One region of the Pseudarthrobacter sp. SORGH_AS 212 genome, then DNA from elsewhere that is predicted to be linked to it. Evidence: riboswitches for the same ligand, from Rfam matches in the RefSeq annotation. Region 1 holds a riboswitch; each other region holds the start of a gene.
The links. A riboswitch is a leader RNA that binds a small molecule or an ion and turns the genes downstream of it on or off. The one in region 1 is predicted to bind cyclic di-AMP.
Positions count from the first base shown of each region.

Region 2: another riboswitch for cyclic di-AMP. It lies ahead of QE394_RS18665 (LysM peptidoglycan-binding domain-containing protein); the one in region 1 lies ahead of QE394_RS04575 (M23 family metallopeptidase).
Region 3: another riboswitch for cyclic di-AMP. It lies ahead of QE394_RS05825 (hypothetical protein); the one in region 1 lies ahead of QE394_RS04575 (M23 family metallopeptidase).

Region 1 is NZ_JAUTAA010000001.1:1,022,034-1,032,423, forward strand. Features, by position in the region: gene QE394_RS04535 (glycoside hydrolase family 38 C-terminal domain-containing protein) at 1-1,369, opposite strand, end outside; gene fdhD (formate dehydrogenase accessory sulfurtransferase FdhD) at 1,493-2,371, opposite strand; gene QE394_RS04545 (molybdopterin-binding protein) at 2,438-3,904, opposite strand; gene QE394_RS04550 (DUF6457 domain-containing protein) at 3,901-4,197, opposite strand; gene QE394_RS04555 (NTP transferase domain-containing protein) at 4,210-4,875, opposite strand; gene QE394_RS04560 (HNH endonuclease) at 5,005-5,505, opposite strand; gene QE394_RS04565 (NlpC/P60 family protein) at 5,752-6,531, opposite strand; gene QE394_RS04570 (C40 family peptidase) at 6,689-7,375, opposite strand; cyclic di-AMP (ydaO/yuaA leader) riboswitch at 7,446-7,643, opposite strand; gene QE394_RS04575 (M23 family metallopeptidase) at 7,756-8,586, opposite strand; cyclic di-AMP (ydaO/yuaA leader) riboswitch at 8,597-8,840, opposite strand; gene QE394_RS04580 (metal-dependent transcriptional regulator) at 8,957-9,652, opposite strand; gene serC (phosphoserine transaminase) at 9,961-10,390, shown strand, end outside.
Region 2 is NZ_JAUTAA010000001.1:4,061,438-4,071,827, forward strand. Features, by position in the region: gene QE394_RS18640 (universal stress protein) at 1-461, opposite strand, end outside; gene QE394_RS18645 (hypothetical protein) at 717-1,148, shown strand; gene QE394_RS18650 (DUF664 domain-containing protein) at 1,185-1,709, shown strand; gene QE394_RS18655 (ribonuclease Z) at 1,702-2,628, shown strand; gene QE394_RS18660 (protein adenylyltransferase SelO) at 2,625-4,100, shown strand; gene QE394_RS18665 (LysM peptidoglycan-binding domain-containing protein) at 4,193-5,038, opposite strand; cyclic di-AMP (ydaO/yuaA leader) riboswitch at 5,042-5,214, opposite strand; gene QE394_RS18670 (hypothetical protein) at 5,400-6,356, opposite strand; gene QE394_RS18675 (hypothetical protein) at 6,458-6,901, shown strand; gene QE394_RS18680 (lytic transglycosylase domain-containing protein) at 6,840-7,781, shown strand; gene QE394_RS18685 (TraR/DksA C4-type zinc finger protein) at 7,802-8,158, shown strand; gene QE394_RS18690 (DNA alkylation repair protein) at 8,155-8,685, shown strand; gene QE394_RS18695 (DUF1810 domain-containing protein) at 8,688-9,128, shown strand; gene QE394_RS18700 (glucose 1-dehydrogenase) at 9,132-10,025, opposite strand; gene QE394_RS18705 (metallophosphoesterase) at 10,117-10,390, opposite strand, start outside.
Region 3 is NZ_JAUTAA010000001.1:1,281,037-1,291,426, reverse strand. Features, by position in the region: gene QE394_RS05860 (zinc-binding alcohol dehydrogenase) at 1-258, shown strand, start outside; gene QE394_RS05855 (6-carboxytetrahydropterin synthase) at 340-735, shown strand; gene QE394_RS05850 (glycosyltransferase family 4 protein) at 739-1,821, shown strand; gene QE394_RS05845 (nucleoside deaminase) at 1,876-2,382, opposite strand; gene QE394_RS05840 (phosphatase PAP2 family protein) at 2,441-3,418, shown strand; gene upp (uracil phosphoribosyltransferase) at 3,431-4,066, shown strand; gene QE394_RS05830 (glyoxalase superfamily protein) at 4,112-4,480, shown strand; gene QE394_RS05825 (hypothetical protein) at 4,656-5,393, opposite strand; cyclic di-AMP (ydaO/yuaA leader) riboswitch at 5,396-5,553, opposite strand; gene QE394_RS05820 (HAMP domain-containing sensor histidine kinase) at 5,687-7,180, opposite strand; gene QE394_RS05815 (response regulator transcription factor) at 7,187-7,927, opposite strand; gene QE394_RS05810 (hypothetical protein) at 8,159-9,169, shown strand; gene QE394_RS05805 (winged helix-turn-helix domain-containing protein) at 9,738-10,390, shown strand, end outside.

The DNA of each region.
Region 1 (10,390 bases):
TGCCCCGGCCGTGATCCCTGTAGTTGCGTTCCGCGTGCGCAAGCTCGCGGCCGCTGAGCTCGGCGTTGTAGGTGTCCACCGGGGGGAAGTGCGTAAACAGCCGGGTACCGTCGATGCCTTCCCAGTTGAAGGTGTGGTGCGGCATCCGGTTGGTCTGGTTCCAGGAGATCTTCTGTGTCAGGAACCAGCGGCTTCCCGCGGACTTCACGATCTGCGGCAGGGCGGCGGAATAACCGAATGAGTCCGGCAGCCACGCCTCCCGGCACTCGACGCCGAACTCGGACAGGAAGAACGATTTTCCCTCAATGAACTGCCGCGCCATCGCTTCGCCGCCGGGCATGTTGGTGTCAGACTCCACCCACATGCCGCCCACCGGAACGAACTGCCCGGCGCGGACCTTCTCCCGGATCCTGCTGAACAGTTCCGGATATGACTCCTTGATCCAGGAGAGCTGCTGGGCGGAGGAACACGAAAACACGAAGTCCGGGTTCTCGTCCATCAGGGCCACCACGTTGGAGAAGGTCCTGGCGCACTTCCGGACGGTTTCGCGTACCGGCCACAGCCAGGCCGAGTCGATGTGCGCGTGGCCGGTGGCCACCAGCTGGTGGGCGGAAGCGTAGGCGGGCTGGGCCAGCACCCCGGCCAGAGCCTCCCGGCCGGCCGCCGCGGTCCCGGCGACATCGTCCGGATCCATGACGTCCATCATCCGTTCCAGGGCCCGGAGGATTTCGTGCCGCCGCGGGAGTTCCAGGGGCAGCTGTTCCATCAGGCCCGACAGCGTCCAGACGTCCTGCTGCAGTTCCCAGACGGTCTGGTTGAGTTCGGCGATGGCGATAGTTCCCAGCCGGTAATGCGGGGCCGTTCCGGCAGTGGACTTGTCACCGTAGGGAGTGGCCGCAAAGGTCCAGTCCTGCGCGAGGTCCGGGTTGGCCGCTGCCTCCACGTAGAAGTCCACCGACATGCCGGTGCCCAGGAGCTTGAGCGGGATGTACCGGTTACGGGGCGAGACGGCCTTGATGATGGTGCCGTCCGGCCGCCAGGCAATACCCTCGCATTGGAAACCGGGGGTTTGGACGGTGAAGCCGAGGTCAACCACCACTTCGACCGTCGTGTCCGGGCCGGTGCCCCACGACTCGGGTACGTCCCCCTGCAGCCGGAGCCACTTGGTGCTCCACGGTTTGCCCCATGCCGTCCCGTGCTCGAGGGGCTGGAACTGCTGCCGCATCGCCTCGAGGGCGGCTACGGGCTCATCCGGTACGTCCCAGCTGCCCAGGGCCAGGGGCACGGTCCGGCTGTAGACAGCAGGGTCGATACGCTCACGCACAAACCTGGTGAGTCGGACTTCCGTGATCCTGCGGTCGTCATGCAATGTGGGCCCTCTTTAGCGCTTGAAAAAATTGGATCATCGTGTCCATTCGATGGACAAATCTACCCGCTGCTAGCCCTCAAACCAACCCCCTCGCGGCAGGCGCCGAAGGGAGTTGGTGGAGCGTCAGGCGGGCGCGGAGGCAACTGCCGGACTGCTGATCCTGGCGTCCCCGGCGTAGACATTAAGGCTGGTCCCCCGGCTGAAACCGGCAAGCGTCAGGCCGCTGGCCTCCGCGAGCTCCACGGCCAGGCTAGACGGAGCGCTGACGGCAGCCAACACCGGGATCCCCGCCTGGGCCGCCTTCTGAACCAGCTCGAATGATGCCCGGCCGGACACCTGGAGGACGGTGCCGCGCAGTGGCAGGAGTCCTTCGCGCAGGGCCCAGCCCACCACCTTGTCCACCGCGTTGTGCCGTCCCACGTCCTCGCGAAGGCACAGCAACTGCACGCCGCCGTCGTCCTCAATCCGGAACAGCCCGGCAGCGTGCACCCCGCCGGTATCGTCGAAGAGGCGCTGCGACTTCCGGAGCAGGGCGGGGAGGGCTGCCAGCACGTGCGCGTCGATTGTGAGGGGGTCCGCCGCGGGGCTGTGGTGCGAGGACTTCCGGACAGCTTCGATGGAGTCCGTCCCGCAGATGCCGCAGGAGCTGGACGTGTAGACGTTCCGTCCCGTCTCCGGCAGGGGGACGTCCGGGCGCAGCTGGGCCTCCACCACGTTGAACGTCTGGACACCGTTTTCGTCCTCGCCGGCGCAGAAGCGAAGGGATACCAGCTGGTCCGGGGTCCAGATCACACCCTCGGATACCAGGAAGCCGGCTACCAGGTCGAAGTCGTCGCCAGGGGTCCGCATGGTGACTGAATAGGAGAGGCTACCCAGCCGGATTTCCAGCGGTTCCTCCACTGCCAGGACATCCTCGCGGTAGCGGACCGGAAACTCCAGCGCCTTCGGCGAGCCGTCCAGGACATACTTATGCACCTTGCGGCGCTGCGTCACGCGTCCCATGGACCGTCCTGCCTGTTCATGTCTCCATCATCGCACTGCAGTGTGCCTGCCCGGCCAGCCCCCGGCTCAGCCGAGAAGGGCACTCCAGTCCACTGGCCCGGCGGGGCCGGCCTTCGCCGCCGTCCGGGATGTCCTGCTGCTGCGCGGTTTGGCCTTGGCAGGATCCGCCGGGGCTGGAATGGGCGGGCCCCACGGCAGCGCGAACGCCGGTACCGGCTCTCCCAACTGCACGCCGTGCGGCGGAACCACCATGACGCCGTCGGCCGCGGCAAGCCCGCGCATCATGCCCGGGCCGGTGTGCTGGGCCGGCGACGCCATCCCGTACAGAAGCCGGAACGGCATGAGGCGCGTGCGTCCCGGATCCGGGTCTATGAGGGTACCGGAGGCCACCTCCTGCACCTCCGGCAAGCTTCCGTGCCCCAGGGCGGCCAACAGGGGCGCGCCCACGGTAAAGAGCGCCATCATGGCGGCGAGCGGATTGCCGGGCAGGCCCAGGACGAACCGGCCGTCGGGGAGTTCGGCCAGCACCACCGGGTGCCCGGGCCGCATGGCCACCCCGTCAACCACCAGGCGGCCGCCCAGTTCGGCAACGGCGCGGCGGAGATGATCCGTGCCGGAGCGGCCCGTTCCCCCGGTGGTAATGACGACGTCGGCGGGGAGCCCGGGTGCGCCAGGGCCGTCCGGGACCACGTCCTCAAGGGCCGCAAGCCATTCCCCGTAGGAGTCGCCGATGCGCTGCTGCCCGCCCGGTATACCGCCGAGCATGCCGACGACGGCCGGCAACTGATGACCGAATGTGTCCCGGACCTTCCCCGGGGCAGGCAGGCCTTGCACCACCACCTCGGACCCGGTCAGCAGCAGGCGTACGAGGGGTTTGCCCTGGACCTGAAGCTCGTCGTATCCGGCAAGTGCGGCGAGTGCCAGGTGCGCCGGATTCAGGGTCACCCCCGCCGGGACAAGGGTGTCCCCTTCATGTGCTTCCTCGCCGGCTTTTCGCACGTGCTGGCCGTTTCGCGGTTCACCGGGACGGGCGGTTCCACCCGCTTCAAGGACGGGAAGCCCGTCCTCGTCCTCGGCGAGGACGGCACTTTCGCTGCGAAGGATCCCCTTGCCACCTGGCGGGATGAGTCCGCCGGTAACGATCGGGCTGGCCTGGTGCGGCGCCAGCCGGGCTCCGGCTTCCACGGGGATCCATGGCCCGGAACCGTTGACTGCCCAGCCGTCCATGGCCGAGGAAGCGTAGTGCGGCATGTCCTGGAGCGCAATGATGTCCTGCTCCAACCTGCGGGCCTGGGCCTGGTCCAGCGGCACCGGGCCGGGCGGGATGGGCGTTGCGGCGTCAAAGGCGGCCTGGCGTGCTTCCGCCCATGTGTGAGCCAGGTGATGGTGGCCGTGGCCCTGGTCCTGGCCGGTTCCGGCCTGGCCTTCGTCGTTCTGCTCCTGCGGTTGTTCCTGCAGTTGTTCCCGCGGGTTTCCGTGGCTGTGGTCGTGCCCTGCGGGGGATGCTGCTTCCTGCCCGGGTGCTTCTGTCATTCGCCGGGAGCCCCGGCGGCTTCAGCGTCATAGTCGGCAGCCAGCGTGCGGGCGACGGCGAGAGCCTTTTCCATGGCCGCGGCATCCGTCGAGCTGCCGGAGTGCGAGGCCAGGCCCGCGGCGAATCCGGCGATGAAGGTGGTCAGCGGGGCGGCGGGACGGACCACTGAATGCGCCGCCACACCGGCAAGGGAAAGGATGGCATTGATGTCCACCTGGACATCTTCAAGCTCGTAGGCCTGGAGCAGCGACCTGCACCACTCCTCCAGTGTTTCGTCCTGGCTCTTCACCACGTGCCTCCAAAGTTAACTGCGGCCGCGCCCGGCCCCGTCCACGTCCTCCACGTCCGGGCTGCCGGCGGCAATCCCCAGTGCGGCGGCATCGTCCCACGTGTCCACATCTGCCGTGTAAGCGGCCGGAACGGCGACAAGCTGCACGTCCAGACTAGCAAGGAGTGAGCGGACTGATCCGTCGACCAACCGGCCTGCGGCAGCCATCCCACGGGCGGACTTTTTTAGCATGTCCGTGCTATAAATTCCGGCCAGCGGCTGCATCCGCCCCGCACCGTTTTCGTCCGCGGCAAAGGCCACATAAGACCCCGCGCCAAGCCCCGTGGACAACTCATGCAGGAGGGTCCGCACAGCCCCGGAAACCAGGGGCATGTCACAGGCCAGGACGAGGGTGTGCGGAGCGCCGGCCCCCGCCCGGTCCAGGACATCCAGGCCCGTGGCGATGGCCGCTGCGGGGCCGGCGAACTCCGGCTCTTCACGGCACGTGAGCACTCCGGGAGGCAAAGGTCCGGGATCCGGGCCGACAATCACGGTGGCCCGGGCTCCCTCAGCCGCAGCCAGGGCCCGGCCAAGGAGGGTGGTGCCGCGAAACAGCAGCCCCTGTTTCGGGACGCCGCCCAGCCGCGAGGATCGGCCTCCCGCCAGGATGAGGGCATCAAAGGCCGGCACGTCGTCTTGCATGGTCCAAGCGTAGCCAGTGCCGGACGCCCTTCGGACAGTCCAGGCACTCGGCAGGTCAGGCGGTCAGGCGGTCAAGCCAGGCGGCCGGCGCAGGCAACACGTCAGGACCGGCCAGACAAACAGCGCACCTTACGCGGCCCGCTCCGGCAGGAGGAACGGGTCCCACGCCGGCGTGGGCTTTTCCAGTTCCTTGATCTGCCAGATGGTGCCGTGCGGCGGTGCCGGCTCGAATCGCAGCTTCCAGCCCATTTCAGCGGGCGTGTGGTCGCCCTTAACGTTGTTGCAGCGCAGGCAGGCTGCCACCAGGTTCTCCCAGGAGTCCGCCCCTCCCCGTGACTTGGGGTGCACATGGTCGATCGTGTGCGCCGCTTTTCCGCAGTAAGCGCACTTGTGCCCATCGCGTCTCAGGACGCCGCGCCGGCTGACGGCTGTGGCATGGTTGTATCTGGGCCGGATGTAGCGGTTGAGGAGAATCACGGAGGGGCGGCCCAGGATTTCCTGCGGACCCACCACGGGATCCTCGCCCTCGGCAACCACGCTTGCCTTGCCCGTGAGCACAAGCACCAGCGCCCGGCGGAAAGTAATAACCGCCAGCGGTTCATATCCAGCATTCAGAACGAGAGTGCGCATGCACGTACCTCTTCACGGCCGCACCCGTCAGGGGCTCGAGGGCCGGCTGCCCTCGGCATGTCCGGGCTATGGATCGACACCACAAGAGTAAACAAAGAAATGCAGGATCAGCTAATCACGGCACACCCTACCGTCAGGAACGGCCGCCGCGGCGCACCGCCCGTGAACGGCAAAGGACCCCGGCCGCGTGGGCAGGGGTCCTTTCACTCCGAGGGGCGGCCGTACCGGCCAGCCCTCGCGGGGGGATCAGTTGACGCGGATGAAGACCGGTCCGGAACCGACGTTGGCGCTGAAGACCACGGTCTGGTTGCCGTTGTAGCCGCCGTGCACAGCCTGGCCGTTGCCTGCGTAGACAGCGATATGGGCCATGCCGGCGCCGCCGTCGGCGTAGTAGATCAGGTCGCCGGGCTGGGCCTCGGCAGCGCTGACGGTGCGGCCAAGGGAAAGGTAACCGGCGGGCCAGTCGTGGAAGTTGATGCCCACGGCAGCCAGTGAGTTGGTGACGAGCATCGTGCAGTCCTGGTTGACGCCGAGCTGGGCGTAGGCTGCGGAAAGGATTGCTGCGCCCTTGCCGCTGGCAGACGCCTGGGGTGCAGACGCTGGCTGCGCCGTGACTGTAGCGGTGACCTTCGGCGCTGCAGCCGTCTGGGCGGTGGCGGCCTCGGCAGCCGGAGCCGGAGCGGCTTCCTGGACCTCGACCTCGGGCTCTGCCTCAACCACCGGAGCCGGGCTGGTGCTGACGGCCGGCTTCTCGAAGGAGATGTTGATGGTGGACGCCGCGGAGATCGGGGCTTCAACGGCTGATCCAACTTCAAAGGCGGATGCAGGAGCGGAGTCGCGCTGGATGTTGGTGTCAGCTGCGTTTGCGGCGATGCCGCTGGTCAGGACCAAGCCCGAGGCTGCGGCGATAACCGCTGCCTGGCGCCCAACGCCGCCGGCGTTGCCGCCGACAGCCTTGGCGATGATGGCGATTGAGTTGGTCTTGGTGACTTCGGCGCGATGCCGTGCGGTAGCACGAGTCGTCATCAGTTCTCTCTTTCGTTGTCCCCGGGCCTGTAGGCAACACGGGGGTTATGGACGCGCCGGCATCTTGGGGGTACGCCGGCACGTCCCGAACGGGGATGTGTGATTTAGCGAAAAGCGGGGGCAAAGAAAAAGTTCCTGGGGCCTGTGGCCCCGGGAACTAGTTCATGGTGTAGAACGAGGAGGTTCCGGTAGCGGCAACCGCGTGCAGGAGGGTGCCCTGGGACGGGTTGAGCGCGCTGACCATCATGCCGTTGCCGACGTAGATGCCAACGTGTGCGCCGCCGTTCTGCATGACGAGGTCGCCAGGCTGGGGAGTGGAGGTGGGCTTCATGGCGTTCCAGGCGTTGACGCGCGGGATGCTGATGCCGGCCTGGGCGTAGACCCACTGGGTGAATCCGGAGCAGTCCCAGCCGTTGGGGGTGGTGCCGCCCCACACGTACGGGTGGCCAATGCCGGTGTACGCGATAGCTGCGATGCCCGAAGTGGCAGCGGAGGAAACAGTCTCCGCGAGCTTCTCGGAAGCAGCTTCGGTTGAGTCAGCGGCTGCGGTGACGGCATTGCCGGCATCCCGTGCTGCTGAAGCTGTGGACTGGGTGCGTACCGGCTCCGGCTTCGGAGCGGCGGTGGTCTTGATGACCGGGCGCTCGAAGGAAACAGTGGCGGTAGGTGCCGCGGTGACGGCAAGGGCGGTCTGGGCCGAACCCGACTCGGTGGATGCCGAGACGCCCGCGGTGGTATCCGCGACGGCCGGCAGGCCCATACCCAGGACGAGGCCGGAAGCGGCTGCAACTACAGCAGCCTGGCGACCCACAGTCCCGGCATTGGCACTAACAGCCTTGGACACGGCGCCCAAAGGGTTGGTACGAACCGTTTGCGCACGGTGGCGCGCAGCATTATGGCGTGAAGACACGAAGGTAGCCTCTCCCAATGCCTGCGAGGTGAGCTGTCGGATTCGGATGGGAGTCACCCGGCCACACCGCTTCCAAGGAAGCTTTCGTGACTTAACCCCAAGGCCTTCGAAACAAGAAGGCCAAAATTGGTTCCCCCGCCCCTGCCAGACGATGAAATGCGAACGGACCTTGAGCGGTGGCAGAGTTAGGCAATCCACTCAAGAGCGTCAACTTCGGAAAAGTTGACGCGAGTTAGACGGTACAGCAGTTTTGTTTGAATGTCACATTCAGGTCACGGCGGGTTACAGCCATTCGAGAGTCCGCCATCATTTGGCTAGAGCCAGCCGGTGGGGTCAACGACCTCGCCGTTGACCTGGACTTCAAAATGGAGATGGCAGCCAGTGGAGGCGCCTGTGGTCCCGCTGAGGGCAATGACGTCACCACGGGAGACGGTTTGGCCCTCGGTGACGTTGAACGACGACAGGTGGTTGTAGGTGGTCTCCAGGCCGTTGCCGTGGTCCACCACCACCCTGTTGCCGCCGCCGTACTGGTGCCAGCCCACAAAGGTCACGGTTCCGGTGGCGGCAGCCATCACAGAGGTTCCGCACTGGGCAACATAGTCCTGCCCGCGGTGGAAATCGCCGGTGCCGCCGGTGATGGGGCTGACGCGGTAGCCGAACGGCGATGCCGTGGCCATGGTGGCCAGCGGAGCCCCGAGGCTACCGGCGGATGCAGCCCGGGAGACCGATCCTGCGGACTGGGCGCTGAGCAGCTGCTTGAGCTTGCCGTCAGGGTCCGCCTGGGTCACGACGGCGGAGCGGCTGAAGTCGATCTGGGCGCCAGCTTCCGCGGAAATCGCGGGCTGCGGCGTCACCGACGAGGCTGCAACAGCACCGGTTCCGCTGGCGTCAGTGGCCATGACGGGACTGGTGACGGGAACGGTCACGGTGAGCACCAGGCCGGTGGCGGCTAGCGCGATGCCGGCCTTCTGGCCGATGCCGCTGGCCGAGGCGAATTCCGTTATCTGGCGGAATGGACCCCGACGGCGGCGCGCATCACGGTGGAGATCGCGGGGGCGCGAGGTCTCGGCAGCCTGGACGGTTTCGACAGCACGCGGCGTAGCAGCGGGGCCCGCCGCGCGTCGGCGGCCCCGGGGGGTCTGCATGGTCAAGAAGGGTTCCTCTCTGGATAGCCTGCGAAGTTAGCTGTCGGATTCGGGTCAGAGAGTTCACAGACCCGGTCCGCCGTAAGCAAGCTGCGGCACAGAGAAATCCCCGGAAGGTTCCTTCACTGGAAGAGGCTTGCTGCTGACGGACTTCACCCCAAGGCAGTCCCCCGCTGCCAGTTGTGGTTCCCCCGCCTCTGCCAGTTATGACTTGGTGCTCCTGATCCGCTGGCAGAGCTCGGCTCCAGATCAGGTAACGCTTAAGTATCAACGCTTTGGTTTAACTATAGGGGCTTAAGTCCCTTAGTAACAATTCCGTTATTTTTGCGTGATTCAGCTCCCACGGGGTAGAAGCAGGGCTTTTACGGTGTCAGTTGACGGCTACGAATACGTGGGCAGCCACTTCAGGAGGCAGTTCAAGGGCGCCTTCAATGCCCGGAACACGGACCGAAATATAGTCCCCTACACGCTCCAGCGATACTGCCGCTCCGGGGCGGATGCCGCCTTCGTCGAGCTGCGACAGGAGTTCGGGTTCCACCTGGATGGGTTCGGCCAGCCGGCTGATGGTCACGGCAGAGGCGGGGCCGTAGGTCTTCATGGCCTCGAGGAGGCTGATCGCGCCGTCTGCCAACGACGGCTCCGGGTGTCCGCCCAGTGCCGCCAGTCCGGGAATTGGGTTTCCGTAGGGCGATTCGGTGGGGTGGTTGAGCATTTCGTAGATCCGGCGCTCAACGCGCTCGCTCATCACGTGCTCCCAGCGGCACGCTTCGTCGTGGACGTAGGCCCAGTCCAGGCCGATGACGTCGGCCAGGAGCCGTTCGGCAAGACGGTGCTTGCGCATGACCTCTGTGGCACGTTTACGGCCGGCCTCGGTGAGCTCCAGGTGGCGGTCGCCGGACACCACCACCAGGCCGTCACGCTCCATCCGGCCGATGGTCTGGGACACCGTGGGGCCAGAGTGGCGCAACCGCTCGGCAATACGGGCCCTCAGGGCAACGATGTTTTCTTCCTCCAGCTCCAGGATGGTCCGAAGGTACATCTCCGTAGTGTCGATCAGATCCGTCATCCAGCTCAGCTCCTCGAGCGCAATACCCTGCGTTGTTCCGCGTTGTCCTAGCGCGTTGTCCTACACAGTCCGCCGCCATGCGGCGCGACATAGTCCGGAGGCAAGCTTAGCCTATTTTGACTTAGTCCGAATAGTTACCGGCCCCACGTACCAGTGTCTCAATGTTTGGACTTTAGCGGCTCCGACTCCCGCGCCTACGGCGGTTCAGGCAGAATGGGTAAGGCCTGTATGGCAGTCACTGCCGACTGTCGGGCGGCGTTGTCCGCCCGACCGGCCAAAGCCACCTCCCCGCCGACATTGGAGCACCCGTGAGCGAAACCAGCATCACTATTCCTGCCGACCTCCTGCCCCGGGACGGACGGTTCGGAGCCGGGCCATCCAAGGTCAGGCAGGAACAGATCGATGCGCTCTCCGCGGCGTCGAAGACCATCCTGGGCACGTCCCACCGGCAGGCCCCCGTCAAGAACCTCGTGGGCTCGGTCCGCGAAGGCCTCAGCCGGTTCTTCCGGGCGCCCGAGGGCTACGAGGTTGTCCTCGGCGTCGGCGGTTCCACCGCTTTCTGGGATGTTGCCTCCTTCGGCCTCGTGGAGAAGAAGGCCCAGCACCTGTCCTTTGGTGAGTTCGGGTCGAAGTTCGCCGCCGCCACCAACAAGGCACCTTTCCTGGATGCGTCCTCCATCATCACGTCCGAACCGGGTACCCGCCCGGCTGCCCGGGCCGAGGCCGGCGTCGACGTAT
Region 2 (10,390 bases), 3.0 Mb from region 1:
GCCTCCTGGGAGCCGTCGATTCCCACCACCACGCCGGACCGTCCGGCAAGGTCCTGCGTCCCGACGACGGCTACCGGTACCTTGGCTGAGGCCGCTACCTGCAATGCCCGGTCTGCCAGGGTTCCGCCGAGGTGTCCGGAGCCGGAACCGATCACCAGCATCGACGCCTTGCCCGAGTATTTGGCCAGCGAGCCGCCCACGCTTCCGGTCAGGAGCCGTGTGGTGACCGGGGTCGGTGTTGCTCCCCGGACGCGCCCTGCAGCAGTTTTCAGCAGTTGGTCCCCTGCCTCTTCCAGTACACCGAACCAGGGGTACGGTTCGGCTACCCAACGGTCGTCCACAACGTGGAGGACCGCCAGGGGAACCCCGGATTTTTCGGCCCGGTGCGCGGCCCACAGCACCGCCGCCCGGCTCTGTGCCGAGTCGTTGGTGGCAACGGCAATCGGTTTACGTGATGTCATGGCCGGCTTCCTGGTCTTTCGTGTGGAGTTTTGGGCGGACTCGGGAGGCGGTGGCCGCCCCAGCATGGCGCAGCGGCAGCGCGTCTCCCTGCTTACAAGAGTGGCCGCCGGACTCCTGCCATCTGTAGGGCCGAAAGTCACGGCTGTCGAGGGGACAGTTCCACACCGCGGGGGTGGTCAGTATGCTTACTATTGTCTGGCGGTACCGATCTACGCTGCATCAGACCGGGTGCAGCCCCAAGGAAAGGCGTGACCATGAGTGAACAGAACCTCCCGGAGGATGGCCTGGAAGTCGTTGACGAAAATGACGTGCTGCTCGATGAAACACCGGGAAGCGCAGCGTCACAGGAGCTTGATCCCGTACACGGGGAACCGGACAACTATCCCGGCGCCGCCGAAAACAATCCGGACCGCTGGCAGGAAGACCCGCTGCTCCAGGAAGAAGCTGCCCCGGGAGGGGAACAGGACTTCCTGAGCGACCAGGCCCTGCGCGACGAATCCGCCGAGGCGCGCTACGAATCCGGCGATGAACAGGTGCCGCCGGATTCACCCACCCTCGGTCAGGCAGCAGCGGACGTCGACTTCGGCGAGGATCCCACTGGCTTGGAGGCCGATGCCAGTGACGACGCTGAGAACTTCGGCGGGTCGCCGCTGAGCGAATTCGACCCCAACGATCTTGAGCGTTAGGCACGGCCAACGGCGCTGGTGCTGAAAGGCGGGGATATGAAAACCAATGAACTCCTGCAGGATGCCTTCGTGCGCATCAGCGATGCCGTGACGGAGACGATCGATGGCCTGGATGAAGAAGCCCTGCACCATCGGCCGGCGGCCACCGGCAACCCCATCGCCTGGCTTATCTGGCACCTGGCACGGGTGGAGGACGCGCAGGTTGCCGCCGCTGCCGGACTGGAGCAGGTGTGGACACACGCGGGTTTTGCTGACCGCTTCGGCCTTCCGCTGACGGACCGCGACACCGGCTACGGGCACACCAGCAAGCAGGTGGAGTCGGTCCGCGCCACGGCCAGTCTACTGGGGGACTACTACGGCGCCGTCCACCGGCAGACCATGCAGGTCCTCGGGGAACTGGCAGACCAGGACCTTGACCGGACCGTTGACACCAACTGGGACCCTCCGGTCACCCTCGGCGTCCGGCTGGTCAGTACCCTCGCCGACTGCCTGCAGCACGCGGGCCAGGCGGCCTATGCGAAAGGCCTGGCGGCCGCCGGCCATGGCAGCGGCCGTGCGTGAACTGGTGGTCCTGGGCACCGCATCGCAGGTGCCCACCCGTACCCGGAACCACAATGGGTACCTGCTTCGCTGGGACGGGGAGGGGCTGCTCTTCGATCCGGGTGAGGGGACGCAGCGCCAGATGATCCACGCCGGAGTTTCGGCAACGCAGATCACCAGGATCTGCCTCACCCACGTCCACGGCGACCACTGCTTCGGACTCCCCGGCGTGCTGTCGCGGATGGTGCTGGACGGCGTCAACCATCCGGTCCACCTGCACTACCCGGCCTCGGGGGACGGTGTGGTGCGGGCGCTGGTATCCGTCAGCACTCCCGGCCTTGACCTGAGGCTCCATCCCCACGGCGCCGCCGGTGAGGTGACGGACGGCCTCCACGTCCGGCCGCTCAAGCACCGAATCGAAACATACGGGTATCGCCTCACCGAGCCCGAGGGCCGCACGTTTCTGCCCGACCGCCTTGCGGCAGCGGGCATCGCCGGGCCGGACGTCGGCCGCCTCCGGCGCGAAGGTACCATTGCCGGCGTCGGCCTGGCCGACGTCAGCGTTCCGCGCCCCGGGCAGCGCTTCGCGTTCGTCATGGACACCGCCCCGTGCGACGGTGCCGAAGACCTTGCAGACGGCGCCGACCTCCTGGTTGCCGAGTCCACCTTCAGCGACGACGACTGCGGGCTGGCGGAGGAATACCGCCACCTCACCGCCGGGCAGGCGGGCGATTTGGCGGGGCATGGGAGCGCCCGGACGCTGGTCCTCACGCATTTCTCATCCCGGTACGGCAACGACGTCACCCTCATGGTCCGGCAGGCGTCCGCCCGCGCCAAGGGTGCCATTGTCATCGCCGCCGACGACCTCCAGCGCATCCGCCTTCCGAACCGCCGCGGGGAGCCTGTAACGGCCGCCGCGGAGATAGGGTTAAAACCATGACCGCTGCAGCACAATCAACTGTTGCCCTGGGTGGCCGCTTCGCCCGCGAACTCAACGAACTGGCGGTGCCCTGGGAGGCGGAGGAAGCTCCGGACCCCAAACTCCTGGTGCTCAACGAACCGCTCGCCGGAGAACTGGGGCTCGACCCTGGGTACCTGGGCTCGGAAGAGGGAGTGCGGTTCCTGCTGGGCAACCACGTGCCGGAAGGTGCCACACCCGTGGCCCAGGCCTACGCCGGGCACCAGTTCGGCGGCTACTCGCCCCTCCTCGGTGACGGCCGTGCGCTGCTGCTGGGTGAGCTGGAAGATGGCCGCGGACGGTTGAGGGACCTGCACCTGAAAGGCTCCGGCCGCACGCCGTTCGCGCGCGCCGGTGACGGCCGTGCGGTCGTGGGGCCCATGCTGCGCGAATACGTGGTCAGCGAGGCCATGCACGCCCTCGGCATCCCTACCACCCGCTCCCTTGCCGTCGTAGCTACCGGACGGCAGGTACGCCGGGATGACATGCTGCCCGGCGCCGTGCTGGCCCGGGTGGCCGGCAGCCACCTTCGGGTGGGCAGTTTCCAGTATGCGCGGGCCACCGAAAACCCGGAGCTCCTGCGCCGGCTGGCGGACCACGCCATCAGCCGTCACTATCCGGATGCTGCTGCGGCGGACAACCCATACCTCGCCCTCTATGGGGCGGTGGTGGCGGCACAGGCCTCGCTCGTGGCGCAGTGGATGCTGGTGGGGTTCGTCCACGGTGTGATGAATACAGACAACATGACCATCTCCGGGGAAACGATCGATTATGGCCCCTGTGCCTTCATCGACGCGTTCAACCCGGCCGCCGTGTACAGCTCCATCGACGTCGGTGGCCGGTATGCGTACGCCAACCAGCCGGTCATGGCCGAATGGAACCTTGCCCGCCTGGCCGAAGCCATGCTGCCGCTAATTGACGAAGACCAGGAGGCGGCGGTTCCGGTGGCCGTGGAGGCGCTGGGTGGATTCCGGCGGCAGTACAGTGCGGCGTGGTTCGGCGGCATGGCCACCAAGCTGGGCCTTGCGGCGGGGAAGCCGGGGACGGCAGCAGACGAGGAGGTCTCGGACCTGGTGGACGGGGTTACCGGCATCCTCAAGGACGGCCCCGTGGACTACACGCTCTTCTTCAGGAACCTGGCCAAGGCCGCCCGGGGTGACAGCCGGCCTGTCCGCGGCATGGTCATGGACCTGGCCGCGTACGATGCCTGGGCTGAACGCTGGCAGGAGCTGGGGCCGGACGCCGGGCTGATGGACCGCACCAATCCCGCGTACATTCCGCGGAACCACCTCGTCGAAGAGGCGCTGGCCGCGGCTACGGTCGGGGACCTGGAGCCACTGCACCGGCTGCTGGAAGCGGTGGCGGCGCCGTACAGCGAACGCCCCGGCCTGGAGCGGTACGCCGAGGGCGCCCCGGAGGACTTCGGGACGTACATGACCTTCTGCGGCACCTGAACAAGGAAGGGCAGCAAAAAGGGCGGTAGCCGGGGTCTCCCGGCTACCGCCCTTTTGCAGCTCTATGCGCTGAAAGCTACGTGCTCAGCAGGCTATGCGACCCGTACGTACGAGGCTGCACCAACCCAGCTGACGGAGTGCACCTGGGTCTGGCTGCCGTTGACCCCGCCGCTGACCATCTGGCCGTCACCGGCGTACACGCCGACGTGGCCTGCCGAGATGACGAGGTCACCCGGGGCGGGTGCGCCCACTACGGTGCCGTACTGGTAGAACTGGCCGGGAGCCAGGTCACCGACCGACTTGCCGACGGCGCGCAGGGCCTTCTCCACCATGGCGGTGCAGTCCTGGGTGACGCCCACCTGGCCGTACGCGTTGGCCAGGATGGCAGCGCCGGTGCCCGAGCCGGTGGCCGCAGGCGTTGCAGAGGCGTAACCGAGGTTCATGCCGGTGTTGGCGGGAGCGGCGCTTGCGGTCTGGACAGGTGCCGCGGCCGGAGCAACGGCCGGAGCGGCCGGTGCTGCGTAGCCGGCGCCGGGGATCGCAATCTGGTCACCCGGGTAGATGATCGAGGAAACGTCGAGGCCGTTGGCTGCCAGGACGTCGTTGAGGCCAACCCCGTAAGCGGACGCAATGGCGCCGAGGGTGTCGCCGGAAGCAACCGTGTGGACGTTGCCGGCAGCCGCGGCGGGTGCAGCCGCTACGGGTGCGGCAGGTGCCGAGTATGCCTGGACATTATTGGTTTCGGTGCTGTCCGGGCCGGTCACACCTGCATGTGCCGGAGCTCCGACGCCGAACGCAATGCCCGATGCTGCGGCTACCGCCAGTGCCGGGCGTCCGAAGGTCCGGGCCTGGGCCTTGGCCGTCACGGCCAGGCCCTGCAGCGCGATGGAGCCGGCCGGAGTAGCGCGGTGACGGGCGGTGGTGAAATTTTTTGACACGGTTGATCGCCTCTCCCATGCCTGCGGGGTGAGCTGTCGGGTTCGGGCTGGAGATGCCCGGCCGGTAGCGCACTTCGTCAGGGACGGAAGGCGATATCGACTTAACCCCAAGGCTTCGGTGAAGCCGCGGAAACTTGGTTCCCCCGTCCCTGCCAGCTGGAAAGCGATTGAATCCCGGTTCAGCGGCAGGGCTCGGCAAGCTGAGGGGAATGTCCCGTTTGGGAGGGACACGTGTATGACCATAACCCGGCGTACACCGGATTGTCACATTTGGATAACATGCGAGGCAGTCCTCTCGGATGAAGGCCTCCTCCGCGGGGCCTTCCGGAACGCCGCGGTGACCTCGGATGATGCGCGGGTCCTAGCCGTTGTGGCATGCCAACGTAACAAAGTCATAAAGTTGCGCACGCAACAGCCCGCCGGCTGCCACTTTCAGGACACCTTCCCGCGCTCCGGCGGTAACGGTGAGGGGCAGCAGGGTTCCCACTTTGTCTTCCGCGACGGCGTGCGGATCGCACCGGGCGGGACGCACCCGCAGGGCCAGGACCGTTTCGGGTTCCCCAGGCCGGACCGTTACGTCCCGCGGCCACGGCTCAACCCCGTCCTCCGCCAGCAGGGGCGTGCCGCCCACGCTGTGCAGCGTGAGGGACGGCGTCCCGGCGGGGGCCATCTGCCGTGGGCTGATGCGGAGGCGGACGACGGCGGTGCGGCCGTCCGCCGCCACCTCAAGGTGCTGGTCCAGGGCCAGCCCGGCCACCTTCGCGGCGTCCGCGGCCAGGCAGAGCTCGGAATTGTTGCGCGGCAGCACGCCGAAGGGATCCGGGGCCGGGAGGGTCAGTGCTGCCGGTTGCCGTCCGGCCGTAGCGACGGAAACCGTGGCGCTGGCCTGCGACGATGCCGTTGCCGGCTCGGCACAGGCCGGAGGTGGGAGCTGTGCGGGCACGCTCTTGGGTTGGTGCGGCGGAAGCTCCAGGCTGCCCGCCGGTGGCGTCCACTCGATGTCCCCGTCGAACAGCGGGGAACTGACGCGCGCCACGTCCACAGCCACGGGACTGTCCGTGGTGTTGGTGAGCTGGAGCAGGATGGCGTGCTGCCCGTACTGGTCGCGGGACTGGTTTAGCTCGATGGTGACCGGTCCGGGCGCCGCGGAAGCGGGGGACGCCGCCGGGGCGGGCTGCTGTGGTGTGCAGGCCGAACCTGCCAGCACTGCTGCGGTCAGCAACGGCAGCAAGCAGCGCGGGGTTGCCGGTTTTGCTGTCCGTCCGGGGGCAGGGGTCCGGCGGGCTGGTGTGGTGCTTGGTGTGCTGGCGCCGGCCATGGGCACAGTCTAGGGCCGCGGCGTGCCTTCCGTCTCTGCTGGATAACGATCCGCAGCAGCAAGCCCTCAACCTGTGGTTGAGGGCGGTAGGCTACGGGACTATGCCCCTGTCCGTTACCAAACTGAAGTCTCCGGTGCTCGGGGGACTTCTGGTGTTTGCACTGCTGGGACCGGCAGCCCTTGCGCCGGCGTCGGCCTCGGAGCGCGCGCCGGAGGGGTACCCCTCCTGGGAGGACGTCCGGAAGGCCAGGGAATCTGAAGCGGGCACAGCGGCGGAAATCACCCGGATCGGCAGCCTCCTCGCCGTTTTGCAGGCGGATTCAGAAGCGCTCGGTGGGGCGGCCGTTGCCGCTGCGGCGGATTTCGCCGCTGCCGAGGCGGCACTCACTGCAGCCAACAGCCGGGTCGATGCGTTGGCTGCGCAGTCAGCAGCAGCCAACGGGGAACTCCGGCAGCACCGCAGGGAAATCGGAGCCCTTTGCCGTGCAGTCGTACAAGACGGGTGCAACCACGGCCGGATTCTTCATGGCCCTGGACGCCCTTGAGTCCGGCAGCGTCCACGGACTCAACATGGTGGAGCTGGTTGGCGCGAAGACAGCCGGCCTGGTGGACCGGGCGGCGTCGGCCGCAAGAGTGGCATCGTCCCTGGGCGAGCAGGAGAATGCCGCACGGTCCGAGCGGGAAAACCTGTCCAGGGAGGCCGGAGCCAGGCTTGCCGGGGCCAGGTCGGCCCAGGATGCGGTGGCCCGCCACATCACTGAAGAGCAGCAGCACGGCGGCCAGCTCACGGCCCAGCTGGCCTCGCTCAAGGGAACAACCGCGTCCGTGGAGGGGGAGTTCCGGCAGGGACAGGCCGCCCTCGCCGCATATGAGGCCTCGCAGTCAGCAAAGCGGGCCGCTGCACAGGAACAGGCGCAACGGGAGTCGGTCCGGGCAGCGAAGGCCGCAGCAGACGCCCGCGTGGAGGGACCACGGCCCGCGCCCGCGGGCCCGCCGGGACCCGTCGACCCCGCTCCGGTGAACCCCGCACCGGCGGCCCCGGCCCCGGCCCCCGGACAGCCGGTCCGGCCGGTGCCGCCGCCCGTCGTCGTACCTTCTGTTCCCGGTGGTGCTGTCAACGATCCTGCCGGAGCGAAGAGCTACGCCGCCGGACGCCTGGGCGCCTACGGCTGGGGCCAGGACCAGTTCCTGTGCCTGGCGCAGCTATGGACCAAGGAGTCGAACTGGCAGACCACGGCCACCAACCCCTACTCGGGCGCCTATGGGATCCCCCAGGCATTGCCGCCGGGGAAGTATGCAAGCGCCGGCAGTGACTGGCTGACCAGTTACCGGACCCAGGTTGAGTGGGGGCTGGGTTACATCCGCGACAGGTACGGCTCGCCCTGCGGCGCCTGGAGCCACTCAATGGCGAACAACTGGTACTGACGCAGGACTAGGCTTTTCCCATGGCTGACTACGAACGCTTCCGGCTGCTGCTCGAAGAGGAACGGCAGCTGAAACTGGCCCTGCTGCCGGCGTTGCGGGCGGACATCGCCGCAGCCAACTCCGCCCGCCAGGGAGCCAACGTGGACGACGAACACGATCCCGAGGGTGCCACCATCGCCTTCGAGCTGTCCCAGGCCTCGGCGCTGCTGAACCAGAGCTCAGCCGGCCTGGACCAGGTGGAAGCAGCCCTCGACCGGATCGCCGCCGGAACCTATGGCAGTTGCGCCGTATGCGGCAGGCCCATCGCCGAAGGCAGGCTCGAAGCCCGGCCCTGGACGCCGTACTGCATCGACCACGCAGCCGCGGGGCACTCGTGACCACCGGTTCGGACGCCGTCGCCGAGGCGGCCGGTTTCATCGACCGCACGCTGCAGAACGAGGGCGCGTGGTACCGCGCGGACGACGTCGGCAGCAGGTTTGGCGGCGCCCTGGGCTCCTACGGTTCATCAGTGGGTGCGGTCCGCGGAACCATCCGCGACGCCCTCCGCAAGTTCAAGGGCCTGGACCACGATGCCGTGGTCCAGCTTGCCTCGGCACTGTGGGGCCAGCCGAAACCGGGCGCCCGTCCGGTCTTCGAACGCCGCCAGGCGGCGGTGGTGCTGCTACAGTCGCGGGTGGCCCTGCTGCGGCACTCGGATCTGACCCGCGTTGAGGGTTTCCTCCGGTCCGCGCACGCAACGGAACTGGCCGATCCGCTCGTCACCGACGTTCTGCGCCCGCTCCTGGACAGGCTGGAGCACCGCAACCGGCAGCGCGCAGAAACCGTCCTGGCCCGATGGGGTGCCGACCCGGACGCCCACCTGCGGGCGGCAGCAGCAACACTGTCCCACCAAATAGGAGAATGACGATGGACGATCCCTTTAACCTTGAGCGTTTCGTTGCAGCCCAGGACGGCGGAACATACGACCAGGCGCTGGCCGAGCTCCAGCTCGGAAACAAGACTGGCCACTGGATGTGGTTCATCTTTCCCCAGATCGCAGGCCTGGGGCAGAGCGCAACATCCCGCAAATACGCCATTGACTCCCTGGCGGAGGCGCGTGCCTATCTGGAACATGACGTGCTGGGCCCGCGCCTGCTTGACTCTGCGCAGGCACTGACCCACCACGCCGGGCGCTCCGCAGAGGACATCCTGGGAGGCATTGACGCCCGCAAGCTGCAGTCGTCCATGACCTTGTTCCTTCGCGCCGCGCCCGGCGAAACGGTGTTCAAAACGGTCCTCGCCCAGTTCTTCGACGGCCAGCCGGACGGGTCCACCGATTCACTGCTGGCCGACCGGGACGGGGAATAACCGCTATGGCGTGGGGCTGCCGCCGTTGACGTTCAGTGTCTCGCCCACCACGTAGCTGGATTCCGGCGACGCGAGGAACACGTACGCCGGTGCCAGTTCGGCCGGCTGCCCGGCACGGCCCAGGGGAGTGGACTGGCCGAACTCCGGCAGTTCCTCCTTGGGCTGTCCGCTGCTCACCTGCAGCGGCGTCCAGATGGGGCCCGGCGCCACGGCGTTGACCCTGATGCCCTTGGGCGCCAGCTGCTGGGCCAGGCCCTTGGTGAAGTTGTTGATGCTGGCCTTGGTGGTGGCGTAGTCCACCAGCGTGGGCGAGGGGTTGTACGCCTGGATGGACGTGGTGTTGATAATGGTTGAACCGGCCGGCATGTGCGGCAGGGCCGCTTTGGTCAGCCAGAACATGGCGTAAACGTTGGTTTTGACCGTGTGGTCGAACTGTTCGTCGGTGATGTCCGCCAGGTCTTCCTGGGCCACCTGCTTGCCGGCGTTGTTCACCAGGATGTCCACACTGCCCAGGACGGCCACGGCAGTCTCCACCACTTCGCGGCAGACCGCAGGATCCTTGAGGTCGCCCGGCACCTTGATGGCCTTGCGCCCGGCTGCCTCGATGATGCCCGCGATCCTGGCCGCGTCCTCTTCCTCCTGAGGCAGGTAGGACAAAACAACATCGGCTCCCTCGCGGGCGAAGGCGATGGCAGTTGCCGCCCCGATACCGGAATCGGCGCCGGTCACGATCGCCTTGCGGCCTTCGAGCCGCCCCGTGCCGCGGTACGTTTCCTCGCCGAGGTCGGCCTTGGGAGTCAGTTCGGCGTCCAGCCCGGGCTCCGGCTGGTGCTGCTTGGGAGGGGAGATGTGCTCGTAGGCGGTGACCGGATCGCGGAATGTGTACTGGTCTGTCATGGTTTCCTCCTGCTGGTACGGCTGGATTCTTCGAAGCTAAGCATGCTTACGTTTCCAGCCTAGGCATGCGGAGGCCGGCTGCCAAGCCGGGCTACCCGCGCTGTACCTCCACCAGTTGCAACCCGGTGAGCCGGCTGCCGTCAACCACGGCCGTCATGTAGGTGCACGCGGGCTGCCGCCGGCGGTCCGTGGGCGAGCCCGGGTTCAGCAGCCGCAGGCCCCGTGGCGACGTGGTGTCCCACGGGATGTGGCTGTGCCCGAAGACCAGGACATCCGCGTCCGGATAGAGCGCCTCGCAGCGCAGTTCACGGCCCTTGGCCTGGCCTGTCTCGTGCACCATCGCAAAGCGGATGCCGTCCAGGGTG
Region 3 (10,390 bases), 260 kb from region 1:
CGGAGGCTCTCAATCAGGGCAAGCCAGGTGGGCATGGTGGCCCGGTCCCGCCGGCACCGCCGGACCAACGCCGACCGCCTCGACCTGGCCGTCTCGCTGCTCGCCGACCCTGTATTCGACGCGTTCCTCACCGGACAGTCGGCCTTCGAGGACCTCCCGGAGGTGGTCCAGGGCCTGTCCGATGGAAGCCTTGAAGCCCTCTGCCACGTCATCGAATACCCGCAGGACGTTGCCCGCCAGCCCGGAAGACCGGCCTGAACAACCCGGCAGCCGGTACACGCCACGCCCACTGATTAACCACACCAGACCGACTCCACCAAACAGAGCCAGAGGTAATCCATGTTCAGCCTGACCGTCCGCCGCCACTTCATGATTGCCCACAGCTTGCCGCGTGAGGCGTTCGGACCTGCCCAGGGCCTGCACGGTGCAACGTTCGTCGCGGAGGTGGCGTTCCGCCGTCGTGCCCTGAATGACAACGCGATCGTCCTGGATATCGGCGCCGCCGGAACCGTCATCGAGGAGGTCCTTGACGGACTGAATTACAAGAACCTGGACGAGCACCCGGACTTCGAGGGCAAGCTCAGCACCACCGAGGCCCTCGCCCAGTACATTGCCCAGGCCGTGGCGGAGAAAATCAGCGATGACGACGACGGCCGCCACCTGGACGGGATCGACGTCACCCTCCGCGAGAATCCGGATGCCTGGGCAACGTTCTCGCTGGACCTCAAAGCCTGACCCATGCCCGTGGTGCGGTTGCTGGTCCCCGCCAACATTCGCCACAGCTCGGGCGGTAACGTCTACAACGCCAGGCTGGCAGAGGGAATGCAGAGCCTGGGCTGGGAAGTATGCGTGCTCCCGGTCGAAGGGAACTGGCCCCACGCTTCCGCCAAGGAACGACGCCGGTTCGGCAGCATTCTTGGCACATGGGAATCAGGGCAAGAGCAACAGTCAGCCGTGGTGCTGGTGGACGGGCTCGTCGCCGTCGGCGCCCCGGACGAGCTCGAATTCGCGGCCAAGGCGGGCCGGCGAACTTTCGTCCTGGTGCATATGCCCGTCCCGGAAACTTCCGGCCGGGAAGCGTTGCAGAAAGAAGCAAGGGCGCTCCGTGCGGCGTCGGGTGTCATCTGCACCAGCAGCAGTGCGGCCGCCATCCTGAAGGAGCGCGGCCTTCCCAATGCCCGGGTCGCCCTTCCGGGAGCCGATCCGGTCCCGCCCGCCACAGGCTCCCGGCCTCCACACCTCCTCGCCGTGGCGGCGCTGCTGCCCAACAAGGACCAACTCCTCACCGTGGCCGCACTCGAAGGCGTCCAGGACCTGGAGTGGACAGCATCGCTGGTGGGATCGGAGCAGGCAGATCCGGCCTACGCCAGGCAGGTGGAAGAAGCCATCGCCCGCAGCGGACTGGCGGGAAGAGTGCAGCTAGCGGGGGAGTTGGCGGGGGATGCGCTTGAGGCGGAATGGAACCGGGCGGACCTGAGCCTTCTCGTCTCGCGGGAAGAAGCGTTTGGCATGGTGGTCACCGAATCGCTGGCCCGCGGCGTTCCCGTGGTGGTCCGGCAGGGGACCGGTGCGGTCGAAGCGCTGGACCTGGCCGGGCTGAAGGATGCCGACGCCGGCACGCGCCTTCCGGGCGAGGCGCTTGCGCTTCCCCATGGGGGCGAAGCGGACGCAGCCGTTCTCGGCACGGCCCTTCGGCGATGGCTGGAGGACCATGCTTTGCAGCAGGAATGGCGCAGCCGGGCCCTGGAAGCACGCGGCCTCCTGCACGGGTGGGAGGAGACGGCCGAGAACGTCGTGCGTGCGCTGACAGGCGCCGGGTAAAGCGGGAACAGGCCAAGCCTGATTAGGCTCCGGTCACCAGCCGAAGCGGTGCGGCTACAACCGTGTCCGGTGATCCGCGAAGAAGTCGCGCAGCAGCACGGAGCTCTCGCCTTCCCGGATGCCCGGGTAGACCTCCACCCAGTGGTTGAGCCGCCGCTCTCGGAGAATGTCGAACACGGACCCCGCGGCGCCCGCCTTCGCGTCCCAGGCGCCGAACACCACCCGGGGGATCCGGGCCAGGACGATCGCGCCGGCACACATCGCGCACGGTTCCAGCGTGACCACCAGCGTGCAGTCGGACAACCGCCACCCGTCGTCCGGGCCGCCGGCGAGCCGTGCCAGTTCCCGCAGCCGCTCAGCAGCCTGGCGGATGGCCACAACCTCGGCATGGGCGGTGGGGTCCCCAAGCTCTTCCCGCTGGTTCCGTCCGGAACCCAGCACCTCGCCGTCGGGCCCCAGCACCACGGCGCCAATGGGGACATCGCCGGTAGCGAGCGCCGCGCGGGCCTCCGCCAGGGCGAGGCCCATCCACTCGTCGTAACTGTTCGATGCGGAGACCATGGCTCAATGATAGTTTCGGGGGATAGTAAGCCTGCGTACTGAATGCCGGGGAGGCGCCGTGAGTACCGTTCGGGACCGCGTGGACCGTTGGATCAAACCGTATGCCGCCTTGTGGCTGACCATGGCGGTGGGCGGAACCCTGATTGTCGCCATGGCCCTCCTGGGTGCCGAAGTGTATTCGGACGTGGTGGATGACGAGGGCCTGGCGAGCCTTGATATCCCCGCCCTGGACTACGCCCAGTCACTGCGCAATCCCGGACTTGATGCATTCGTCACGGGCTTCACCAACATTGGCGGCGGCATCGGCATGCCCATCCTCGCCACGCTCCTCACCGCGTGGCTGACCTTCCTCAGCAGGTCGTGGCGCCCGCTCCTCCTTGTGGGCGGTGCAGCCGCGGTTTCCACCGCGGCCACCACCTTGGGCAAGCGGCTGGTGGGCCGGACCCGGCCGGACCACTCCGAAGCTGTTCCGCCCTACGAAGACTCACCGTCGTTTCCCAGCGGGCACACCCTTAACACCACAGTGGTGATCGGCGTGCTGGTGTACATCATCTGCCTGCAGTTCCAGGTCCTCAGCGTCCGCATCACGGCCATCACCGCGGGTACCGTCTTCATTATGTCCATGGGCCTGAGCAGGGTTTTCCTGGGCCACCACTGGTTGACCGATGTTATTGCCGGCTGGACGCTGGGCCTGGCCTGGGTGGGGTTCGTCATCTTGGCCCACCGTATGTTCCACCTGATTCGACGCCGGGAACATGCCGGTCCGGCGCCTACGTTTGAGCATCCCGTGGTGCGTGACGCTGTGTCAGACGCCATGCACCACGACGGCGGGGCGCATGGCCGCGGAGCGGACCACGACGGCGGGACTCACCCAGGCGGAATGGACCACGACGGCGGGACTCACCCAGGCGGAATGGACCACGACGGCGGGACTCACCCAGGCGGAATGGACCACGACGGCGGGACCCACCACGCCGGCCGCGCACGGCACCCGGAGCGGGGAACGACGGACTCCGGCAGGGACAGCGCCGGATGATAGTTTTGAGCAATGCGCACTCTCGTTGTGGACCACCCGCTGGTCGCCCATAAGCTCACTGTCCTCCGGGATAAGAACACCCCTTCGCCCGTGTTCCGGCAGCTGACGGAGGAACTGGTGACGCTGCTGGCGTACGAGGCCACGCGCGAGGTCCGCACCGAACCGGTCACTATCGAGACTCCGGTCAGCACCACGGTGGGCACGGCCTTCACCAAGCCCACCCCTCTGGTGGTCCCCATCCTGCGCGCCGGCCTCGGCATGCTGGAGGGCATGACCAAGCTGGTCCCCACTGCAGAAGTGGGTTTCCTGGGCATGGCCCGGGACGAGGAAACCCTGGACATCATCACCTACGCCGAGCGCCTGCCTGAGGACCTTACCGGCCGGCAGGTCTTCGTTCTGGATCCCATGCTGGCCACCGGCGGAACCCTGCGCGAGGCCATCAAGTTCCTGTTCAAGCGCGGGGCGTCGGACGTCACGTGCATCTGCCTGCTGGCGGCCCCGGAGGGCTTGGCCAAGCTGGAGGAGGAACTGGGCGAGGCAAACGTGCACATCGTCCTTGCGTCGATTGACGAGAAGCTGAACGAAAAGTCCTACATCGTGCCCGGCCTTGGAGATGCGGGAGACCGGCTGTACGGCATCGCCGGCTGAGGTTCAAGCCTTCCGCGCACAAGTCCCCGGCCGTAGCCTGTGGCAATGGACTGGAAACTTGAACTCGTGTTTGTCCCCGTGTCCGATGTGGACCGCGCCAAGGATTTCTACGTTAATAAAGTGGGTTTCAACGCCGACTTCGACGAACGCCCGTCGGAATCCATCCGCTTCGTGCAGCTGACCCCGCCCGGTTCAGCGTGTTCCATCTGCATCGGGGAAGGCCTCACTGACGCTCCTCCGGGCACCGGCTCCAACCTGCAGCTGGTGGTCAGTGACATCCAAGCCGCCCATGACCACCTGAAGAACAATGGGGTGGAGGTCAGCGATGTGGACGTTCAGGACTGGGGGCACTTCGTGTACTTCGCGGACCCGGACGGCAACCGCTGGGCCGTCCAGTACATTCCGGGACGGTAACGGCACGTCCCAGCCCCAAACCGCTCGGTGGCCGTTAGGGCCAATCCCAAAAATTGCTACCTAACGCACGGGGTAATTGGTGCCTCGCGGCATGAAGCAGATACGACGACGGCCGCCGCTGAACCGGTAGGGTTCGGCGGCGGCCGGTCGAAAGGGCCTCAGCGTGTGAAGGTTTTTAGTACCAGTTGTTGCCCAGGTGGAAGTTCAGGGCGCCACACGGGGACTGGTAGCGCTCCTTGATGTAGTTCAGGCCCCAGTTGATCTGGGTGCGGTAGTTGGTCAGGTAGTCGGGGCCGGCGCTCGCCATTTTTTCGGCGGGGAGGGACTGCACGATGCCGTAAGCGCCGCTGCTGGCGTTGGTGGCGGTGGTGGTCCAGTCGGATTCCTTAGTCCACAGGGTGACCAGGCACTGCATCTGGTCCTGCGCCCATCCGTAGCTGGCCAGCTGGCCGGACGCGTAGGCCTGTGCGCCGGCAGGATCGTTGACGGCGACGACGGGAGCAGGCTCGGGAGCGGGAGCAGGCTCCGGTGCGGGAGCAGGTGCCGGTTCCGGTGCAGGAGCCGGGGCGGGCGCTGCGGCCGGGGCAGGTTCCGCAGCGGGTGCGGGCGCCGGTGCCGCCTCCTGGGGCTGCACCTTGAGTTCGGCGGGCGCCGACGCAGCCGGGTTAGACCGGATTTCGCTCTTCTCGATGCTCATCTGGGAATCGGTGGCAGCGGGGGACTCGGAGCCGGTAGCTGCCACGCCGGAAAAGCCGTCCGTGGCCTGGCCTGCGGCGCCTACGCCCACCAGCATGGCTGCGGAGACTGCGAGCACCGCGGCGCGCTTGCCGAAGGAAGACTTCTTGCGGGTTTCAGGCTGCGCGCTGTGGCTCGGGGCCGATTTTGGGCGCGGTTTTACCGTGAATTTAGACATGTTTGTTTCGCCTCTCACACCTGCGGAGTTAGCTGTCGGGTTCGGATGAGGGCATCCGGCCGCACGGCAAATACACGTGCTGGCTTAACCCCAAGGGCAGTACTGCGTTGCCCGGGACGTGGGTCCCCCGCCTCTGCCTCAGTTCAAGCGAAATCCGGGAAGTGGCAGAGCTTGGCGTCATCCGGATATGCGGCCCGAACGGGAACCGCACCCTATCGACGGTACAGGAGAGCGGCGCTTAAGTCACATTTAGGTAACAGACGTCACGACGACGGCGCGTCGCCTTGGCGAATTCAGGCCACGGCGGGCAGGCGAAGCGCAAACTCCGTCTTCCCCGGCCGTGATGTGACCGTTACCCGGCCTCCGTGGGCTTCCACGATGGATTGGACAATGGACAGGCCCAGCCCGCTGGTGCCCTCGGCAACGGCCGCGCCGGCCTGGTCGCCGCTGCCCTTGCGGGCCGCGTCTGCGCGGGCGAAGCGGGAAAAGACGTGGTCCACGAAGTCAGCCGGAATGCCTCCGCCGTCGTCCGTGACCGTCACGACGGCGGCGCCGTCGGGTGCCGTACCGACGCCGGCCACCACGGTGGTTCCGGCAGGGGTGTGTTTCCGGGCGTTGGACAGCAGGTTCATGAGTACCTGCCGCAGCTGCGCGCCGTCCCCGTTGACCAGCACCGGCTCCGCAGGAAGATCCAGCCGCCAGGTGTGGCTCGGGGCCATGACCTTCTCGTCGCTGACGCTTTCCACCACCAGCTGCGTCAGGTCCACCTCGGCCAGCTTGAGCGGCTGGCCCTCATCCAGCCGCGCCAGGAGCAGCAGGTCCTCCACCAGGGCCGTCATCCGCTCGGACTGGCTTTGGACCCGGGCCAGCGATTTCTGTCCGTCGGGAGTGAAGTCCTCCGTCATCCGCATCAGTTCGGTGTAGCCGCGGATGGCGGTCAGCGGGGTGCGGAGCTCGTGCGAGGCGTCCGCCACGAATTGGCGCACCTTGGTTTCGCTCTTCTGCCGGGCTTCCAGGGCGCTGGCTACGTTGTCCAGCATGAGGTTCAGTGCATGCCCCACACTGCCCACTTCGGTGCCCGGGTTGGAGTTCGACGGCGGCACCCGCACGGCGAGCGCCACCTCACCGGCGTCCAGGGGCAGCTCAGACACCCGGGTGGCAACCTCGGAAAGCTGTTCCAGGGGTTTCATGGTGCGGCGGATCAGTACCGTCCCCACGAGGCCGATCAGCAGCAGGCCGCCCAACGACACGAACACGAAGGTCCACACCAGGGACCTGAGGGTACTTTCCTTGGTAGCCAGGGGGAGTCCCGTGACCAGGACATCGCCGGAGTTTGTCTGGACCGCGATCAGCCGGTAATCACCGCTGGACATCGAACGGTCCACTGGCCGGGAGTTGGCATCGAGCGCGAGGAGCGTCTCCTTGTCCTCCGTGGACAAGGGTTGGCGGGTGGTGTCAGAGGCGAGGAAGCCGCCGGAACTCACCTGGCCGTTGCGGATGCTCGCGTTGACGGTGCCGATTCTTTGGCCCCGGGCGTCCAGGGGGTCCCGTCCGTTGAAACCGCCAAACGGCGGGCGGCCCGGATTGTCGGCAAGGTTTGCGGCCTGGCTGAGCTGGTCATCAAGCTGCCGGGTCAGGAAGGCGTCCATCGATGCGTAGCTCACGATGCCAACGGCACCGCAGATGGCGATAAGCAGGGCCATGGCCAGGGCAATCAGGCGGGTGCGCAGGTGCCAGGTTGCCGGCCTGAGCCAACTCCGGGCGTAGGTAGCTTCTGAAGCGGCCATGGCGAGCTACTCCGCCGGCTTGATGACGTAGCCGGCCCCGCGGACGGTGTGGATCATGGGCGGATGGACGGCGTCGATCTTTTTGCGGAGGTAGGAGATGTAGAGCTCCACAATGTTGGCTTGGCCGCCGAAATCGTAGTCCCACACCCGGTCAAGGATCTGGGCCTTGCTGATGACGCGCTTGGGGTTTTCCATGAGGTAGCGGAGCAGCTCGAACTGGGTGGCCGTCAGCTGCACATCATCCCCGGCGCGGGTGACTTCCCGGGTGTCGACGTTGAGCACCAGGTCGCCGACTACCAATTCGGCGGTGTCCATGGCTGCGACGCCTGAGCGCTGGACCAGCCGGTGCAGGCGGAGGATGACTTCCTCCATGCTGAACGGTTTGGTGACATAGTCGTCACCGCCGGCGGCCAGGCCGACGATGCGGTCCTGGACTGCGTCCTTCGCGGTCAGGAAGAGGGCGGGCACCTCCGGCGCGAAGGCGCGGATCCTGCCCAGCAGCTCCACGCCGTCGAACCCTGGCAGCATTACATCCAGCACCAGGACGTCGGGGCGGAAGTCCTTGGCCAGCTTCACCGCCTCGGGCCCGTCCGCTGCCACTGCCACGGACCACCCGGCCATCCGCAGGCCCATGCTCATCAGCTCGGAAAGGCTGGGTTCGTCATCCACCACCAGGGCGCGGATGGGGGAGCCGTCCGGATGGGAGAGCTTGGGGAGGTTGTTGGTCATGGAGTGCGAGGTGGCCATGGGACAACTCTCCGATCCTTCGATATAGGCGGGCTTTGGGCTACCTGTGCCCCAGCTGTGAATCCCAGCCTAGCCAGCTGGGCGTCGCAGCGGGTGTGGCAGCGTCGGCGCCAAGGTCCAAATGTCACAGTCAGCACTGCCCCGCTGCACAGTCCGGGCACAGGAACGCGGCTGACGCTGATGGAACATCAGCAGAGGCGACCGCCAGGTTCCCTTCCCGAGGAGCAGTCAATGGACCAGCAGAACAACCGTGCCGTCCCGGACGAACCGGCCCAGGGCGGACAGCCGCATCAGGCCGGCACCGCAGCCGAGGGGCAGGCCCGCCCGCAAAGCCAGTGGGAAGTCTTTGCCGGCAACCCCGACAGCCCGCGGGCACCTTCCGGTTGGGCACCTCCCCGCATCGCGGAGAGCAGGCCGTCCCAGGATTGGGCCGCTCCCGGGAGCGGCCAGCCCGCTGGATGGGGGAGTACGACGGCGGACACGGACCAGCGGCAGGAACAGCCGGCAGGGTGGGTCGCACCGCAGCCGTACCCGGCAGAGGGTCCGCCCCGGGCTTTGGACAGCGGGGCTTTGGACGGCCGGGCTTTGGACGGCCGGACTTTGGATAACCGGGGCAGGGCAGCCAGGAAGGGGCTGATCATTGGCGGAGTCGTGGTGGCGGTGGCCGCAGCAGCTGGTGCGGGGGCCTATGCCGCCGGAAACAGCTCCGTGGCAGCCGCGGACAATACCCAGGATGCCGGCGGCGCCAGCGGGACCAACGGGCAGGCGGACCCCGGCGGCCAGTTCGCGCCCGGCGGCCAGTCCGGAATGACAGCCCCGGACGGCATTGGCGGCATGAACGGCGGAGCCATGGGCGGCCCCGGCGGTCTCGGCATAGGGCTGGCAGGGCTGAACGCCGCAATACACTCCGAATATGTGATCCTGCAGGATTCTTCCTACGTGACCATGGCTTCCCAGACGGGCACCGTCACGGACGTTTCGTCGGACTGGCTAACCGTCAAGAGCGAGGACGGGTTTTCGCGAATCTACGCCGTCGGAGCGGATGTGCAGGTATCGGAGGGCATCCGGCAACGGGGCAGCGGCAGCACGGGTGGCACACTGGGCATCTCGGAAGTCACGTCCGGGTCAACCGTCCGCGTTACCGCGCTCAAGTCGTCGGACGGCTACACAGCCAAGACCATACTGCTTGCGACGGCGTCCGGTACGGCAGCAGCTCCGGGTGCGGGGACAACCACCAACTGACCGGCCGTCGCAATGTGAGACGCCGCCGCGGTGGCTTCGCTCAGGTAGTCGGGGGCCAAAAAGACGGCTAGCAGCCGGCAATGAATTGGACAGTGAGGACCCTCCGGTGGGTCGATTCTATGTCAAGCGATTGAAATTCAGCGTGATTCGATAGATTGCGTATCCACCGAAGATAGTTCAATCAAATAACTATCTGAGGGATCATTCTCGGATAACAAACGTTATTATTTGACCTTCCCAGAATCGTGATCTGTCGCACATTCCGCTGCTTTGTCTCACGATGCGGACGATTCTGCCCATTGTTACTTGCACGTTGCCATTGTTACGCTGCACACTTCCAATGTGAACAAGAACTCAACAGCACCTGCAGCCGCAGAATATTGGCCCAGCACATCAGCTGCTGCCGACATGCGCTGTTGTCGAATGCACGCCTGACCTTCTACACCCTTCGAAGTTCTTAGGCATTCGCCCCCAGCCCAGCGTCGGGCGCCCCTCCCCATTCGCAGTGCGGGGAAACCCAGCATTCGAGTGCCGCTATGGCGGCCATTCACATTGAGGTAAGCATTCCATGTCAGTTGCATCCGGATACGTCCACATCTCCGTCCGTAACGCCGCCAAGGCCGGCCAGCCGTCTGGCCTCCGCCCCGGTTTCGGCCCCCGCCCCTCGCTTGCTCCGACGTCCGGAAACAGCTTCCCGGCGCAGGGCTACGCACCGCAGGGCTACAACCCCAACTCCTACGGCCAGCTCCGGGCGGTGCAGCCCACCGAGACCGCGGCGCCCATCACCGCCCCCACCCCCGTGGTGGCCGGGCCTAACGCCGTCCGGCCGGTTCCCAACGAGAACGTGGCCCGCGGATTTGTGCTGTACATGGGCATTGATGAGGAAACCGCTGCAGCTGCCGGCACCTCCATCGCCAAGCTTGCCCAGGAAATCCGGGCCTACGCCCAGTCCCTGGTGACCGGCGCCGAAAGCTACGCCGCCGTGGCCGTTGCCCCTGCCGGCACCCCCGGTTCCGCGCTCGACGTCGTCCGTTCCACCTTCGGCGACCCCACCGTCAACGCCCGGCAGCGCACCGAGGCACCCCGGCCCCAGCAGCCGCAGGAGCCCCGCCCCTCCGGCGTCCTGATCGACCTCGCCCGCCGCGAAGTCCACCTCGACGGCGAATCCCTCAACCTGACCTTCAAGGAGTTCGAACTCCTGAACTACCTGGTGGAAAACGG